DNA from 4 places in the Streptomyces sp. NPDC004658 genome. Region 4 is predicted to be linked to each of the others. Evidence: riboswitches for the same ligand, from Rfam matches in the RefSeq annotation. Region 4 holds a riboswitch; each other region holds the start of a gene.

Region 1 (3,761 bases), on a different contig from region 4:
GAACGGCCGACACCGTCGCCCCCGTCAGGCCCCGGCCCTCCTCGTCGCGGCCGGAGTGACCGGCTCCGCCATCGCCATCCCGCTCCTCGGCGCGGCGAGCGCCAACGCGGCCGACGGCACCACATGGGACAAGGTGGCCGAGTGCGAGAGCGGCGGCTCCTGGAGCGCCGACACCGGCAACGGGTACTACGGCGGCCTCCAGATCTCGCAGGAGGACTGGAACGCGTACGGCGGCGGCCGGTACGCGGCCAGCCCCGACCAGGCGAGCCGCAACCAGCAGATCGCCGTCGCCGAGAAGATCCTCGCCGACAAGGGCACCACCCCGTGGGCCACCTGTGCCCTGCTGTCCGGCCTGACCGAGGACTCGGGCTCGACGCACGTCGACACGGGCGTCGGAGGCTCCGGTGGCACGGGCGCTGCGGGCGACTCGTCCGGATCGGCGGGCCACTCCGGTACGTCCGGTTCCTCCGGCAGTCCCGACTCGCCCGGTCTGCCGGATTCGTCGCCCTCCACCGGTGCGGGCTCCGACTCGGGCTCCGGCGCCGGTTCCTCCTCCTCGGACGAGGCCGCCACGCCGAGCGCCAAGCCGGGCAAGGGCGCCGGCACGGCCACCGGTTCCACGGGGACCAACGCCCCCAAGTCCGACAAGTCCGCCGCGCCGGACACCGGCAGCCCGCAGGGAGCCGACAGCTCTCCCTCGGCCGGCCCGGACACCGGCGTCGCGGACAACCCCCAGCAGGCGGCGGGTTCCTGGAGCCTGGTGGACACCGGATCCCTCGGCGGCGGGCGGCACCGCGGAGCGAGCGCCGACGAGAGCGGTGCGGACGAAAGCGTGACAAACGGTCAGAACGCCACGTCTTCCGGCCGGCACGCCTCCCGCGAGACGGACACGTACACCGTCCGCCAGGGCGACACGCTCGCCTCCATCGCCGACTCTCTTGACGTCGACGGCGGGTGGCGCGCGCTGTACGACGGCAACAAGAAGGCCATCGGGGCCGACCCGAACCACATCAGTGCCGGTCAGACCCTGGAAGTCGGGGGCGAAACGGGCGCCGAGTAGCGGGAGTTGACGCCCCACTTAGCGCCCTAATGTCCGCTTTCGGGAAAGTGTGGGATGAGTCTCAGAAGCCCTGATCGTCTTTGAAATTCCGCGGATCACGTGTCTACGGTCGGGACCGCTCGTCACCACGAGCCCCGGCAGCCGCAACGCCGAATCCTGCCAGCGGTTGCCCGGGAACAGTCGTCGCGTCAAGCGCCGTAGGCAGGAGCGGGGGACCCAAGGTAGGTGCCGGGCCCGGCAGTTGATGCCGGAACCGGCTTGGGGTGAAGCCGCATCCGCGCAAGCGGAGTGCGGCCGGGCAACTCAACCGGCCCGAACCCGACAGCTCACCTCGCAGGCGTCGGTGAGGGGATCGATCCATGCTGTTTTCCAGCAAGGGCAAGCACCGTCGTCCGGCCAAGGCCGTCCGCGCCATCGCGCTCGCCGGTGTCACCGGTGCCGCCGTCGCCGCCCCGCTGATGGCGGCCGGCAACGCCTCCGCCGCCACCGCCTCCCAGTGGGACGCGGTCGCCCAGTGCGAGTCCGGTGGCAACTGGTCCATCAACACCGGCAACGGCTACTACGGCGGTCTGCAGTTCTCCGCCTCCACCTGGGCCGCGTACGGCGGCACCGCCTACGCCCCGCAGGCCAACCAGGCCAGCAAGGCGCAGCAGATCGCCGTCGCCGAGAAGGTCCTCTCCGCTCAGGGCAAGGGCGCCTGGCCGGTCTGCGGCACGGGCCTGTCCAGCACCCCGTACAACGGCTCCGCGCCGAGCACCTCCACGAACTCGGGCGGCTCCACCAGCACCCGCTCCACCGAGCAGCAGACCGCCTCCCGCTCCGCCGAGCGCCCGGCCGCGAGCCCGAGCAAGGGGCAGAGCAAGACCGTCACCACCCCGACCGGCAAGAAGGTCAAGAAGGGCGACGGCGAGTACAAGGTCGTCACCGGTGACACGCTCAGCTCCATCGCCGAGCAGCACCACGTGCAGGGCGGCTGGCAGAAGCTGTTCGAGCTGAACAAGGACATCGTCGAGGACGCCAACCTGATCTACCCGGGTCAGCAGCTCCACCTGAAGTGACACCCCGCTCGTGGCCCGCGCGTTCGCGCGGGCCGCGGTGAAGGCCCCCGTGCGGGCCGTCCCCCCGTCCCCACGGGCTCCCCGCCCCGGTGCGTGTTCCCCCGTACGCACCGGGGCGGGGCCTTTTTGCGCCCACCATCCCCGGACCCTTTGTTTCGGCGAGAAACAAAAGGTACCGTCGGCTTGTCCACGGGGCGGTCGGTCGGTGGCCGACGCCCCCGGGACGGTTAGGCTCTAGTCGCAAGGCACAGCCGTAAGGCACACCGCCCCGCACTTCCAGCGTCACATCCAAGAAGGAGATGCTCGTGCCGTCCATCGACGTCGTCGTAGCCCGGGAAATCCTGGACTCCCGAGGCAACCCCACGGTCGAGGTCGAGGTCGGCCTCGACGACGGCAGCACGGGTCGTGCCGCCGTCCCGTCCGGCGCCTCGACCGGCGCCTTCGAGGCCATCGAGCTCCGCGACGGCGACCCGAACCGCTACCAGGGCAAGGGCGTCGAGAAGGCCGTCCTCGCCGTGATCGAGCAGATCGGTCCGGAGCTGGTCGGTTACGACGCCACCGAGCAGCGCCTGATCGACCAGGCCATGTTCGACCTGGACGCCACCGACAACAAGGGCTCCCTCGGCGCCAACGCCATCCTCGGCGTCTCGCTCGCCGTCGCCCACGCCGCCTCCGAGGCCAGCGACCTCCCCCTCTTCCGCTACCTGGGCGGCCCGAACGCGCACCTGCTGCCGGTGCCGATGATGAACATCCTGAACGGCGGCTCGCACGCCGACTCCAACGTGGACATCCAGGAGTTCATGATCGCCCCGATCGGCGCGGAGTCCTTCTCCGAGGCCCTGCGCTGGGGCACCGAGGTCTACCACACCCTGAAGAAGGTCCTGAAGAGCAAGGGCCTGTCCACCGGCCTCGGCGACGAGGGCGGCTTCGCCCCGAACCTCGGCTCCAACCGCGAGGCCCTCGACCTCATCCTGGAGGCCGTCAAGGAGGCCGGCTACGCCCCCGGCGAGCAGATCGCCCTCGCGCTCGACGTGGCCGCCTCCGAGTTCTACAAGGACGGCAAGTACCTCTTCGAGGGCAAGGAGCGCTCCGCCGCCGAGATGACGGAGTACTACGAGGAGCTCGTGGCGGCCTACCCGCTCGTCTCCATCGAGGACCCGCTGTTCGAGGACGACTGGGCCGGCTGGAAGGTCATCACCGACAAGCTCGGCGACAAGGTCCAGCTGGTCGGCGACGACCTGTTCGTCACCAACCCCGAGCGCCTCGCCCGCGGCATCGAGGAGGGCGCCGCCAACGCCCTGCTGGTCAAGGTCAACCAGATCGGCTCGCTGACCGAGACCCTGGACGCCGTCGAGCTGGCCCAGCGCAACGGCTTCAAGTGCATGATGTCGCACCGCTCCGGCGAGACCGAGGACGTCACCATCGCCGACCTGGCCGTCGCCACCAACTGCGGCCAGATCAAGACCGGTGCCCCGGCCCGCTCCGAGCGCGTCGCCAAGTACAACCAGCTGCTGCGCATCGAGGAGATCCTCGACGACGCGGCGGTGTACGCCGGCCGCAGCGCGTTCCCGCGCTTCAAGGGCTGAGCCTTCCCGGGTTAAGTCCTAGCCAGTCGTACGTACGTCCCCGTACTCGGTCCCGTA
Region 2 (3,761 bases), on a different contig from region 4:
GGCGTCGCACTCGCGCAGCGGGGCGAGCGCGGACCGCGCCTCCTCCGCGTACCGGACGGTGTCCCGGCGGGCCTGCTCCAGCGCGGGGTGCGCGCGCAGCGCGGCCAGCGCCTCGGCGTGCCGGGCGTCGTCGCTGAGGTCGGAGTCCAGCAGCTCGCACAGCGCGACGTCCTCGGCCAGCCCCAGCCGGGCGGCCCGCTCGCGCAGCCGGAGCACCGGCAGGGTCGGGATGCCCTCGCGCAGGTCGGTGCCCGGGGTCTTGCCGGACTCGTGGGAGTCGGAGGCGATGTCCAGGACGTCGTCCGCGAGCTGGAAGGCGACCCCGAGCCGCTCCCCGTACTGGGTGAGCACGTCGACGATCCTCTCGTCGGCGCCGGACATCATCGCGCCGAACCGGCAGGACACCGCCACCAGGGAGCCCGTCTTGCCGGCGAGCACGTCCAGATAGTGCTCGACCGGGTCTCGGCCGTCCGAGGGACCCGCGGTCTCCAGGATCTGGCCGGTGACGAGGCGTTCGAACGCGAGGGCCTGCACCCGGACCGCCTCGGGTCCGAGGTCGGCGAGGATCTGGGAGGCGCGGGCGAAGAGGAAGTCGCCGGTGAGGACGGCGACGGAGTTGCCCCAGCGGGTGTTCGCGCTGTCCACACCACGCCGTACGGCCGCCTCGTCCATGACGTCGTCGTGGTACAGCGTGGCAAGGTGGGTCAGCTCCACGACCACGGCCGACGGCACCACGCCCGGCGCGTAGGGGTCGCCGAACTGGGCGGCGAGCATCACGAGGAGGGGCCGGAACCGCTTCCCGCCCGCCCGCACGAGGTGCTGCGCGGCCTCCGTGATGAACGGGACCTCGCTCTTGGTGGCTTCGAGCAAGCCTTCCTCGACAGCCGCCAATCCGGCCTGGACATCGGCTTCCAGAGCCTGGTCCCGCACGCTCAGCCCGAACGGCCCGACGACGGTCACGAGGGGTCTCCTGTCTGCTGGTGTCTGCTGGCGATTACACGGTTTGTCGATAGGTCGCTGCCATCACTCAAGTCAGCGTATCCGGTCCTCTTTCGATCACCGATAGCGCCCACCGGTCCAGCCCGGGCGATACCGGATCATGACCGGCATGGTTTTGATCACACGGTGTGAACGGATATTTATCCATATAAGAGTAATCCGGACACTGTGCCCTCACCTCCGCAACGACGCGCCCCGCACGCCAGGTTTCACCATCTCCCCGACTTCCGGTGCGAATCCCCCTAATCCCCCTTGTCCGATTTAAAACCGTTTGCTATTTCGTGAATTGGGTCACGCGACCAGCCGACCCACTCCCTCCCCCAGGCCCCCCTGAGCCCTTGCGTCATCGGCGAGTTGAGGATTGGCAACCGCAAAGGATCAAGCACCTCATACACCGTCGATCAAGGTCAAATCGCACGTTGTATGAATCCGGCCCTTGTTCCCGACATGTGCTCTCGCATACGTTCCGGGCCGTCGGGCGGACGCCGAATCCTGCCGCCGCCCGCATACCCATCGACGAACTCATTCGCACGGCAGGAGCGGGGGACCCAGGTAAGCCGCCGGTCCGGAACGGCACACGCCGCGCCGGGACGGCTAGGGGTGAAGCCATGCCTCCGTCAGGGGCACGGCCGGGCACCTCCCCGCCCGAACCCGACAGCTCACCTCGCAGGCGCCGGAGAGGAACGCCCCCATGTCTGCTGTCGCTCAGCCCCGCCGTACCCGGAACAGCCGCCTCGTCCGTGTGCTCACCGCCGCCGGCACCGGCGCCGCCGTCCTCGCCCTGCCGCTCATCGGCGCGACCAGCGCCTCCGCGGCCCCGAGCACCGTCACCACGGCCGCCACCACCCCCGCCGGCTACCCCAACAACCTCGACGGCTGGATCCGCGAGTCGCTCGCGATCATGGCCGAGAAGCACATCCCGGGCACCTACAACGGCATCTACCGCAACATCATCCGCGAGTCCTCGGGCAACCCGAAAGCCATCAACCTGTGGGACTCCAACGCCGCCAAGGGCATCCCGTCCAAGGGCCTGCTCCAGGTCATCGACCCGACGTTCAACGCCTACCACGTGGCCGGCACATCCTTCGACATCTACGACCCGGTCGCCAACATCACCGCCGCCTGCAACTACGCGGCCGCCCGCTACGGGTCCATCGACAACGTGTTCGGCGCGTACTGACCCGCACCGGCGGCCTGACCGGGCGCCCCGGAGATTCCGGCCCGTCGCCCTCCTGGCGTTCCGGTCAGCCGCGCCCCTGGCGTTCCGGTCAGTCGCGCTACTGATATTCCGGTCAGTCGGTCGGGAAAAGTCTTTCGAGGACGACGGCGATGCCGTCGTCCTCGTTCGACAGGGTGATCTCGTCGGCCACCGCCTTGAGTTCGGGATGCGCGTTGGCCATGGCGACACCGCGCCCGGCCCAGTCGAACATCGGGATGTCGTTGGGCATGTCACCGAAGGCGAGGGCCTCGTCGGCCACGATCCCGAGCCGCTCGGCGGCCAGCGCCAGCCCGGTCGCCTTCGTCACCCCGCACGGCTGGAGCTCCACCGTGCCCGGCCCCGACATCGTGACCGTCGCCAGCGAACCCACCGCCGCGCGCGCCACGGCCGCCAACTCGTCGTCGGACAGGGTGGCGTGCCGCAGCAGCACCTTGCTGATGGGCGCGCACCACAGATCGTCCCGCCGGCCGACCCGCACCGCCGGCAGCGTCGGGTGGGGCATCCGGTAGCCGGGCTCGATGAGCGTGAGCCCGTCCACACCGTCCTGGTCGACCGCCGCGTAGACCTGTCCCACCTCCGCCTCGATCTTGCCGAGCGCGGTCTCGGCCAGCTCCCGGTCCAGCCGGACCGACCACAGCAGACGGTCGGACCCGGCGTCGTACACCTGCGCCCCCTGTCCGCACACCGCGAGTCCCACGCAGCCGAGGTCCGCGAGCAGCGGCCGTACCCGCGGGGCCGGGCGGCCCGTCACCACCAGATGCCGGGCGCCGGCCCGCGCCACCCGCGCGAGCGCGGCGAGGGACCGGTCCGAGACGGTGTCGTCGCCGCGCAGCAGCGTCCCGTCCAGGTCCGTGGCGATCAGTGCGAATGCCGGGGTGGGTGCCATGATCAGAGAATACGGACAGGACACCCCGCCGACTCACCCGTCATGGCCCGCACTTACGTGCCGCTTCGTCCCAACCCCGCGCCGTGGACCGCGCGATGGGCGACATCAGGGCCGTGGGTCGGGGCCACGTGTGCGACCAGGCCCGGCGGAGCCGGTTCCGCACCGCAGGGGCAGGGCGTCACCGGCTGTACGACGACGCGGCACGCGAACTCTTCTGGCACGGCGCGAGCAGCCGTGCGCGCACCTGGTGAGGCACTGCCCAAGACACGCAGCTCCGCCGTAACGTGTGGCCCGACCACATGGAACGCACTGCCATGCATGGCCCGGATGAGAGTGAGGCAGCACCCCATGCCCCCCTTCGACGTCCCCGAGGGCGACCCCTTCGGCCCGCACAACCTCCCCTACGGCGTGTTCTCGCCCCCCGGCAGCACGGAGCGGAGGGTCGGCGTCCGGCTCGGGAACCACGTCCTCGACGCGGGCGCCGCAGCCGCCGCGCTCGGCTCGCCCCACCAGCCGCTGCTCGCCCGGCCCACCCTCAACCCGCTGCTGGCCGCAGGCCGCTCCACCTGGTCGGACGTACGGCGCGCCGTCACGTCCTGGGTCACCGACCCGGCACACCGCGCGACCGTCGAGCCGCTGTTCCACCCCCTGTCCGAG
Region 3 (3,761 bases), on a different contig from region 4:
TGTACATCCAGGCGATCTTGTGCCGCAACTGGGTGAGCACCGAGGTCAGCGAGGGGCTGCCGGAGGCCTGGGCGAGCGTCTCGTGGAACCAGCCGCCCAGCGAGCGCAGATCCTCGTTGCTGCCCCTGCGGGCCCGCTCCTGGCCCAGCCGGACCAGGCCCCGCAGCACCTTCAGATGGGCCTCGGTGCGCCGCTGCGCGGCCCGCGCGGCGCCCAGCGGCTCCAGCAGCGTCCGCATCTCCAGGAGGTCGGCGGCCTCCTGCTCGGTCGGCTCGGCCACGCACGCGCCCGCGTGCCGGCGCGTCACCACGAAGCCCTCGGCCTCCAGGGTGCGCAGGGCCTCGCGCACGGGGACGCGGGAGACGCCGTAGCGGCGGGCCAGGACTTCCTCGGTCAGGCGGCTGCCGCGCTCGTAGACACCCGCGACGATGTCGTCCCGGATGGCCGTGCACACCGAGTGCGCCGGAATACGCATGACCGACCTCCGTCTTAATCCCCGTGAAACGTCGACGATGGACGTGTGTTCCGTGACTCTATTCCAATGAGCCAGAATTTCCGACGGCAGCCCCTAATCCATGGCTATTTTTTGGACAACGGACCCGCGGACACCGCGAAAAACACGAAAGCCCCGGCTCGGTGAGCCGGGGCTTCGCACAGTCGTGCGGTCGGTGTCAGAGGTGCACGCCGTGCTTGCGGAGGTAGGCGACGGGGTCGACGTCCGAGCCGTAGTCGGGGGTCGTGCGCGCCTCGAAGTGGAGGTGCGGGCCCGTGACGTTGCCGGTGGCGCCGGACAGGCCGATCTGCTGGCCCGGGACGACCTTCTGGCCCACCGTGACCCCGATGGACGACAGGTGCCCGTACTGGGTGTACATGCCGTCGGCCATGCGGATCACGATCTGGTTGCCGTACGCGCCGCCCCAGCCCGTGGAGACCACCGTGCCGGAACCCACCGCGTGGACCGCCGTGCCGCTCGCCGCGTGGAAGTCGACGCCGGTGTGCGCACCGGAGGACCACAGGGAGCTGCTGGCCCGGTAGGCGGTGGAGACGTACGAGTGCGCGATCGGGGGGACGAAGGCGTTCAGCCGCTTGCGCTCGGCCTCACGGGCGGCCCGGGCCTTGGCGGCGCGGATCTCCTGGGCCCGCTCGGCCGCCGCCTTGGCCGCGGCCTCCTCGGCCGCCTTCTGCTCGGCGGCCTGCTGCTGCGCGGCGGCCTGCGCGCCGATCTCGTCGGCGACGTCGTCGGACACGGCGACGACCGGGGTGAGGCCGGTCTGCTCCGTGGAGTTCTCCGCGGCGAGCGCCGGGGAGGCGGCGAGGGTGCCGATCACACCGGTGGTGGTGAGGGCCGCGACGCCGGCCGCCTGAACGGTCGTCCGCTTGACCCGGCCGGGCTTGCGGTGCTTACCGGTGGCGCACATGAACGCCATGAAGTGGCTGGTCCTTTCCTTCCCTCTCGCCTACCGGGTTAGCTGACGGGTTCGGAGCAGGAAGGTCTCCTACGGGCCCCCTCGCAACCGCGCGGGCGCCCGATTCACCCCAGGGACGGTGGGTCCCCGGCTCCCCTGGCTCGCGCCGTACGGGGACTCGGCGATGACTGTCCGCTGCCGCGGGTGCGGCGCACTGCCTGACGAACAGCCCGGACGAAGCTACGCAGGCACGCTGTCAATCCTCAAACGCAACCCGGCTTTTGTAGCGCATCCCACAGGGCAGACAGGCAACCTCCGTCCCAAAACGGGCATCTGAGGGAGGGAGTGGAACAGCGTGGGGCCCTGACGACCCGTAGGTCGTCAGGGCCCCACGCGCGCGTGCCGTCGGCCGGCCGCCGCCACGGCCGCGTCTACTCGGCCGCCACCACGGTCACTTCACCGATGCCCAGCGCCTCCACCGGCGCCTTGATCTGCGACGCGTCACCGACGAGGACGGTCACCAGGCGGTCCACCGGGAAGGCGTTCACGACGGCCGCGGTGGCCTCCACCGTGCCCGTGGCCGCCAGCCGCTGGTACAGCGTCGCCTGGAAGTCGTCGGGCAGGTGCTGCTCGACCTGGTCGGCCAGCGTGCTCGCGACGGCCGCCGCGGTCTCGTACTTCAGCGGCGCCACACCGACCAGGTTCTGCACGGCGACGTCCCGCTCGGCGTCGGTCAGGCCGTCCGCCGCGACCGTGCGCAGCACCTTCCACAGGTCGTCCAGCGCCGGACCGGTGTTCGGGGTGTCCACGGAGCCGCTGATGGCGAGCATCGCCGCGCCCGTGCCGTCCGGCGCGGACCGCAGGACCTGCCCGAAGGCCCGCACGCCGTAGGTGTAGCCCTTCTCCTCGCGCAGCACGCGGTCCAGGCGGGAGGTGAGGGTGCCGCCGAGGCAGTACGTGCCGAGCACCTGGGCGGGCCACACCCGGTCGTGCCGGTCGGGTCCGATCCGGCCGATGAGCAGCTGGGTCTGCACCGCGCCGGGCCGGTCCACGATGACCACGCGCCCGGTGTCGTCGGCGGTCACCGGCGGCACCGGCCGGGGCTCGCCCGGGGTGCCGGTCCACTCGCCCAGGGTGTCACCCAGCAGCGCGTCCAGGTCGGCGCCGGTCAGGTCGCCGACGACGACCACGGTGGCCGTGGCGGGCCGCACATGACGGTCGTAGAAGGCGCGTACCGCCGCCGCGTCGATCTTCTCGACCGTCTCCTCGGTGCCCTGGCGCGGACGGGACATCCGCGAGTTCGCGGGGAACAGCTCCTTGGAGAGTTCCTTGGCGGCCCGGCGGGAGGGGTTGGCCAGCTCGTGCGGGATCTCGTCCAGGCGGTTGCGGACCAGCCGCTCCACCTCGCTCGTCGCGAAGGCGGGCGCGCGCAGGGCGTCGGCGAGCAGGCCGAGGCCCTTGGCCAGGCGGGAGGCCGGGACCTCCAGGCTGAGTCGCACGCCGGGGTGGTCGGCGTGCGCGTCGAGGGTGGCACCCGCGCGCTCCAGCTCGGCGGCGAACTCCTCGGCGGAGTGCTTGTCGGTGCCCTCGGAGAAGGCCCGCGCCATGATCGTGGCGACGCCGTCCAGGCCGGCCGGCTCGGCGTCCAGCGGGGCGTCCAGCAGCACCTCGACGGCGACGACCTGCTGGCCCGGGCGGTGGCAGCGCAGCACGGTCAGACCGTTGTCGAGGGTGCCGCGCTCGGGCGCCGGGAACGCCCACGGCTTGGCCTCGCCGGGCTGCGGCTGGGGGTGGAAGTCCATGGTGGCGAGCTCGGTCACTGGGCCGTCTCCTCGTTCTCGGTCTCGTCGCGGCCCGCCTCTACGGTCGCTTCCTGCTCGGGGTCCTCGGGGATCTTGGCGTCCTCGACGGCCTCCGGGGACTTCGGCTCGTAGACGAGGACCGCGCGGTTGTCGGGCCGCAGGCGTGCCTTGGCGACCTCCTGGACCTCCTGCGGGGTCACCGCCAGGACCCGCTTGACGGCCGTCAGGGCGAGCTGCGGGTCGCCGAAGAGGACCGCGTACCGGCACAGTTCGTCGGCGCGGCCGGCGACCGTGCCGAGCCGGTCCAGCCACTCGCGCTCCAGCTGGGCCTGGGCGCGCTCCATCTCCTCGGGCGTGGGGCCCTCCGCGGCGAACCGGGCCAGCTCCTCGTCGATGGCGGCCTCGATGACCGGCACCTCGACGTCACCGGAGGTCTTCACGTCCAGCCAGCCCATGGACGGCGCGCCGGCCAGGCGCAGCAGGCCGAAGCCGGCCGCGACGGCCGTCCGGTCCCGGCGCACCAGCCGGTTGTACAGGCGGGAGGACTCGCCGC
Region 4 (3,761 bases):
CGGACACCTTCGTCCACGCGGCCGACGGGACGGGGCTGCTTGTCGCCGGAGGTGCGCGGGTCGTGGTGCTTGGCGAGCTGGAGGAGCTCGCCAAGGCGCCGAACGCCCACTTGCTGTGAGCGCCGGCCCGTCCGCCGGGGGCGCCTGGTGGGCGGGCCGGAAACGGCTCAGGGCCCGGAATCCAGTGGATTCCGGGCCCTGACCCTTCAGTAGCGGGGACAGGATTTGAACCTGCGACCTCTGGGTTATGAGCCCAGCGAGCTACCGAGCTGCTCCACCCCGCGTCGTTGTGACTCCAGTGTACGCCATGCGCGGGACCGCTCGCACACCCCTTTCGGTCCACCCCGGTCGCCGCCCGCCCCGGGGCCCGGAAACCTGGAGGTACGTCGGACAAGTGGGAGACACGCGGTGCGCCCTGGAAAGGTGGAGGAGAGCCCGTACGCCAGGGCGGGCGGCCGGCTCCCCGGCGATCCCGTGCCCGACCCGGGCCTCGGCGACGAGCCGGTGCCGGTGCGTGCCCGCCGCCGCCCGAGCCCCCGTACGCAGGCCCGCGCCCTGCCCGCCCTCCTCATCGTCGGCGGTGTCCTGTACGGCCTGCTCGCCCCGGACGACTTCACCGCCGTCCCCTTCTTCACCGCGGCCCCGCTGGTCGCCGCGCCCCTGTCGTCGCTGCGCACCACCGTGCTGACCGGCCTCGCCTCCCTCGCCGCCGCCTACGCCGTGCACACGCACGCCGGGGCCCATCCGGCCGTGGGCACCCTCACCGACGTGGTCACCGTCGCCACGGTCGCCCTGCTGGCCGTCGCCATCAACCGGGTGGTCCGCCGGGGCGACCGGCGGCTCGCCTCCGCCCGGGAGATCGCCGAGGCCGCCCAGCGGGCCGTCCTGCCGGAGCCGGACGAGCGGATCGGCGGCTACGAGATCGCCGCCTGCTACGAGGCGGCACGGCAGGACGCCTTCATCGGCGGCGACCTGTACGCGGTGCAGGACAGCCCGTACGGCGTCCGGCTGGTCGTCGGGGACGTGCGCGGCAAGGGCATGGGCGCGGTCGCCGCCGTGGCCGTGGTGATCGGCGCGTTCCGGGAGGCGGCCGAGCAGGAGGCCACGCTGGAGGCGGTCGCCGAGCGGCTGGAGCGGGCACTGGCCCGCGAGGGCACCCGGCGCGACGGGATCGACGCCTTCGAGGGGTTCACCACCGCGGTCCTCGCCGAACTCCCGCACGAAGACGGCGTGGTACGGATCGTCAACCGCGGCCATCCGCCGCCGCTGCTGCTGCACGCCGACGGCACCCTGCGCACCCTCGCCCCCGAGGAGCCCGCGCTGCCGCTCGGCATGGGCGACCTCGGCATGTGGCCGGACCGGGCCACCGAGACCGCCTTCCCGAGCGGCGCGACCCTGCTGCTGCACACCGACGGCCTGTCCGAGGCCCGGGACGCCCACGGCCGTTTCTACGACCCCGCACGACGGCTCGCCGGGCGCACCTTCGCCGGTCCGGCCGCGCTGGTCGGCCGGCTCGCCGAGGAGGTGCGCCGGCACTCCGGGGGCGGCATGACGGACGACATGGCGCTGCTCGCCGTACGGCGGCCCTGAACGTCACCGAAGGTGACCGGGTGAGCGCCGTGCGCATCACATCTGAGTCACCATCAAAACCGAAAGTGACTGCTGAACGGGGCCGACGCTCGGTCAACTCGCCCGTTTTGGCGGGGTAGTGGCCGATAACTTCACCGGTAAAGACGGGAATGATCACGCCGAACGGCTTGGAAAGTGACTGGCAGGTCTATTAACGTTCGATAACGCAGCGCGGTCGTCACAGCCGTCACAAGAGGCGGCTCCGTGCGCACGCGCCGAATCCCGCAAGGGAACCGGGGAACCACCACCCTGGGGTGAATCACGCGGATGCCGTCGTCGGCTCACGGAGCCCTCGACCGGTATACGCGCGTAGGAGACCTTCCTGCTCCGAACCCGTCAGCTAACCCGGTAGGCGAAAGGAAGGAAAGGAGCACGCCTCCGTGGCGTCCAACCGGCCTGTCCCAGAAGCCCCGTTCATACCGGCACAGCGCGAGCCCGAGACCTTCGGGTACGGCGCCCACCACGCCGAGGAGGGCCCCTGGGAGGAGTGGAACCCCACCGAGGAGTCCATCGCCCCGGTGCGCGGCCGGCACCGCGTCGCCAAGCAGCGCGGCGGCTTCGCGCGCAGCTCCACCGTGCTGGGCGTCGGCGTCATGGCCGCGGTCGGCGCGGGCGGCATGGCCAGCGCCAACACCGGCAAGCCGCCGGTCTCCCTCTCCCTGCCGGACCTGCCCTCGGTCGGCTCCCTCTTCGGCGACGGCTCCGCCGACTCCCACCCGGCCCAGGCCGCGACCGCCACGCTGAGCCGCGTCGGTGTCACCACGACCGCCGGTGAGGACACCGCCGACGCGGGCGAGGCGCTGCGCAACCGCATCATGGCCCAGGCCGAGCAGCAGCGGGGCCAGGCCGAGAGCAAGGCCACCGCCGCCGCGGTCGCCGCCGCCGAGAAGCAGAGCGCCGACGCCGCCGCCCAGGCCGAGAAGGAGGCCGCCGCCCAGGCCGCAGCGGCCAAGGAGAAGGCGGAGGCCGCCGCCGCGAAGAAGGCCGAGGAGGAGCGGCTGGCCAAGCTGGCCGCGCAGTACACGCTGCCCACCTCCTCGTACACGATCACGTCGACCTTCGGCCAGGCCGGCTCGATGTGGTCCTCCGGCTACCACACCGGTCTCGACTTCGCCGCTCCCACCGGCACCCTGATCAAGGCCGTGCACAGCGGCACGATCACCGAGGCGGGCTGGGCCGGCTCCTACGGCTACCGCACGATCCTGACCCTGGACGACGGCACCGAGCTGTGGTTCTGCCACCAGTCCTCGATCAGCGTCTCCGTCGGCCAGAAGGTCACCACCGGCGAGGTCATCGGCCGCGTCGGCGCGACCGGCAACGTCACCGGCCCGCACCTGCACCTGGAGGTCCACCCCGACGGCCAGCCCACCGGCATCGACCCGATGGCGTGGCTGCGCGGCAAGGGCCTCACCCCCTGACGGCCGCGGCCCGCGAGGGAATTCGGCCCCGGCGGTGGGATGCGATCACCCACCGCCGGTGTTGGCATGACGTATGACGTCACTTCGTAAACTCGGCTCTTCCGATCTAGAGGTCTTCCCGCTGTCCCTCGGCGGCAACGTCTTCGGCTGGACCGCCGACGAGCAGACCTCCTTCGCCGTCCTCGACGCCTACACCGCCGCGGGCGGCAACTTCATCGACACCGCCGACTCCTACTCCGCCTGGATCGAGGGCAACCAGGGCGGCGAGTCGGAGACGATCATCGGCAAGTGGGTCAAGGCCCGCGGCAACCGCTCCGACATCGTCATCGCCACCAAGGTGAGCCAGCACCCGGAGTACCAGGGCCTGTCCGCCGCCAACATCAAGGCCGCCGCCGACGCCTCCCTGCGCCGCCTGGACACCGACTACATCGACCTCTACTACACCCACTTCGACAAGCCCGAGGTGCCGGTCGAGGAGATCATCGGCGCGCTGGACGAGCTGGTGAGGGCCGGAAAGGTCCGGCACATCGCCGCCTCCAACATCAGCCCCGAGCGCCTGCGGGCCTCCCTCGACTTCTCCGACCGCGAGGGCCTCGCCCGTTACGTCGCCCTCCAGCCGCACTACAACCTGGTCTCCCGGGACACCTACGAGGGCCCGCTCCAGGACCTGGTCGCCCGCGAGGGCCTGTCCGCCGTCCCGTACTTCTCCCTCGC

The links. Region 4 has a riboswitch for cyclic di-AMP ahead of ABZV94_RS31470 (M23 family metallopeptidase). Riboswitches for the same ligand answer to the same signal wherever they lie in the genome.
Positions count from the first base shown of each region.
Region 1: it holds a riboswitch for cyclic di-AMP, as region 4 does, so the genes downstream of both, ABZV94_RS05790 (transglycosylase family protein) here and ABZV94_RS31470 (M23 family metallopeptidase) in region 4, are expected to answer to the same signal.
Region 2: it holds a riboswitch for cyclic di-AMP, as region 4 does, so the genes downstream of both, ABZV94_RS04655 (transglycosylase SLT domain-containing protein) here and ABZV94_RS31470 (M23 family metallopeptidase) in region 4, are expected to answer to the same signal.
Region 3: it holds a riboswitch for cyclic di-AMP, as region 4 does, so the genes downstream of both, ABZV94_RS03255 (M23 family metallopeptidase) here and ABZV94_RS31470 (M23 family metallopeptidase) in region 4, are expected to answer to the same signal.

Region 1 covers NZ_JBEXKG010000008.1:70,093-73,853, reverse strand. Annotated here, with positions in the region: gene ABZV94_RS05795 (transglycosylase family protein) at 1-1,060, shown strand, start outside; cyclic di-AMP (ydaO/yuaA leader) riboswitch at 1,244-1,415, shown strand; gene ABZV94_RS05790 (transglycosylase family protein) at 1,420-2,118, shown strand; gene eno (phosphopyruvate hydratase) at 2,418-3,704, shown strand.
Region 2 covers NZ_JBEXKG010000006.1:95,853-99,613, reverse strand. Annotated here, with positions in the region: gene ABZV94_RS04660 (polyprenyl synthetase family protein) at 1-960, opposite strand, end outside; cyclic di-AMP (ydaO/yuaA leader) riboswitch at 1,504-1,685, shown strand; gene ABZV94_RS04655 (transglycosylase SLT domain-containing protein) at 1,691-2,179, shown strand; gene ABZV94_RS04650 (HAD family hydrolase) at 2,292-3,104, opposite strand; gene fahA (fumarylacetoacetase) at 3,453-3,761, shown strand, end outside.
Region 3 covers NZ_JBEXKG010000004.1:60,813-64,573, forward strand. Annotated here, with positions in the region: gene ABZV94_RS03250 (GntR family transcriptional regulator) at 1-475, opposite strand, end outside; gene ABZV94_RS03255 (M23 family metallopeptidase) at 672-1,427, opposite strand; cyclic di-AMP (ydaO/yuaA leader) riboswitch at 1,440-1,600, opposite strand; gene ABZV94_RS03260 (pitrilysin family protein) at 1,838-3,226, opposite strand; gene ABZV94_RS03265 (pitrilysin family protein) at 3,223-3,761, opposite strand, start outside.
Region 4 covers NZ_JBEXKG010000131.1:6,844-10,604, reverse strand. Annotated here, with positions in the region: gene ABZV94_RS31485 (dihydrofolate reductase family protein) at 1-119, shown strand, start outside; tRNA gene ABZV94_RS31480 (tRNA-Met) at 211-284, opposite strand; gene ABZV94_RS31475 (PP2C family protein-serine/threonine phosphatase) at 409-1,590, shown strand; cyclic di-AMP (ydaO/yuaA leader) riboswitch at 1,833-1,998, shown strand; gene ABZV94_RS31470 (M23 family metallopeptidase) at 2,010-3,047, shown strand; gene ABZV94_RS31465 (aldo/keto reductase) at 3,121-3,761, shown strand, end outside.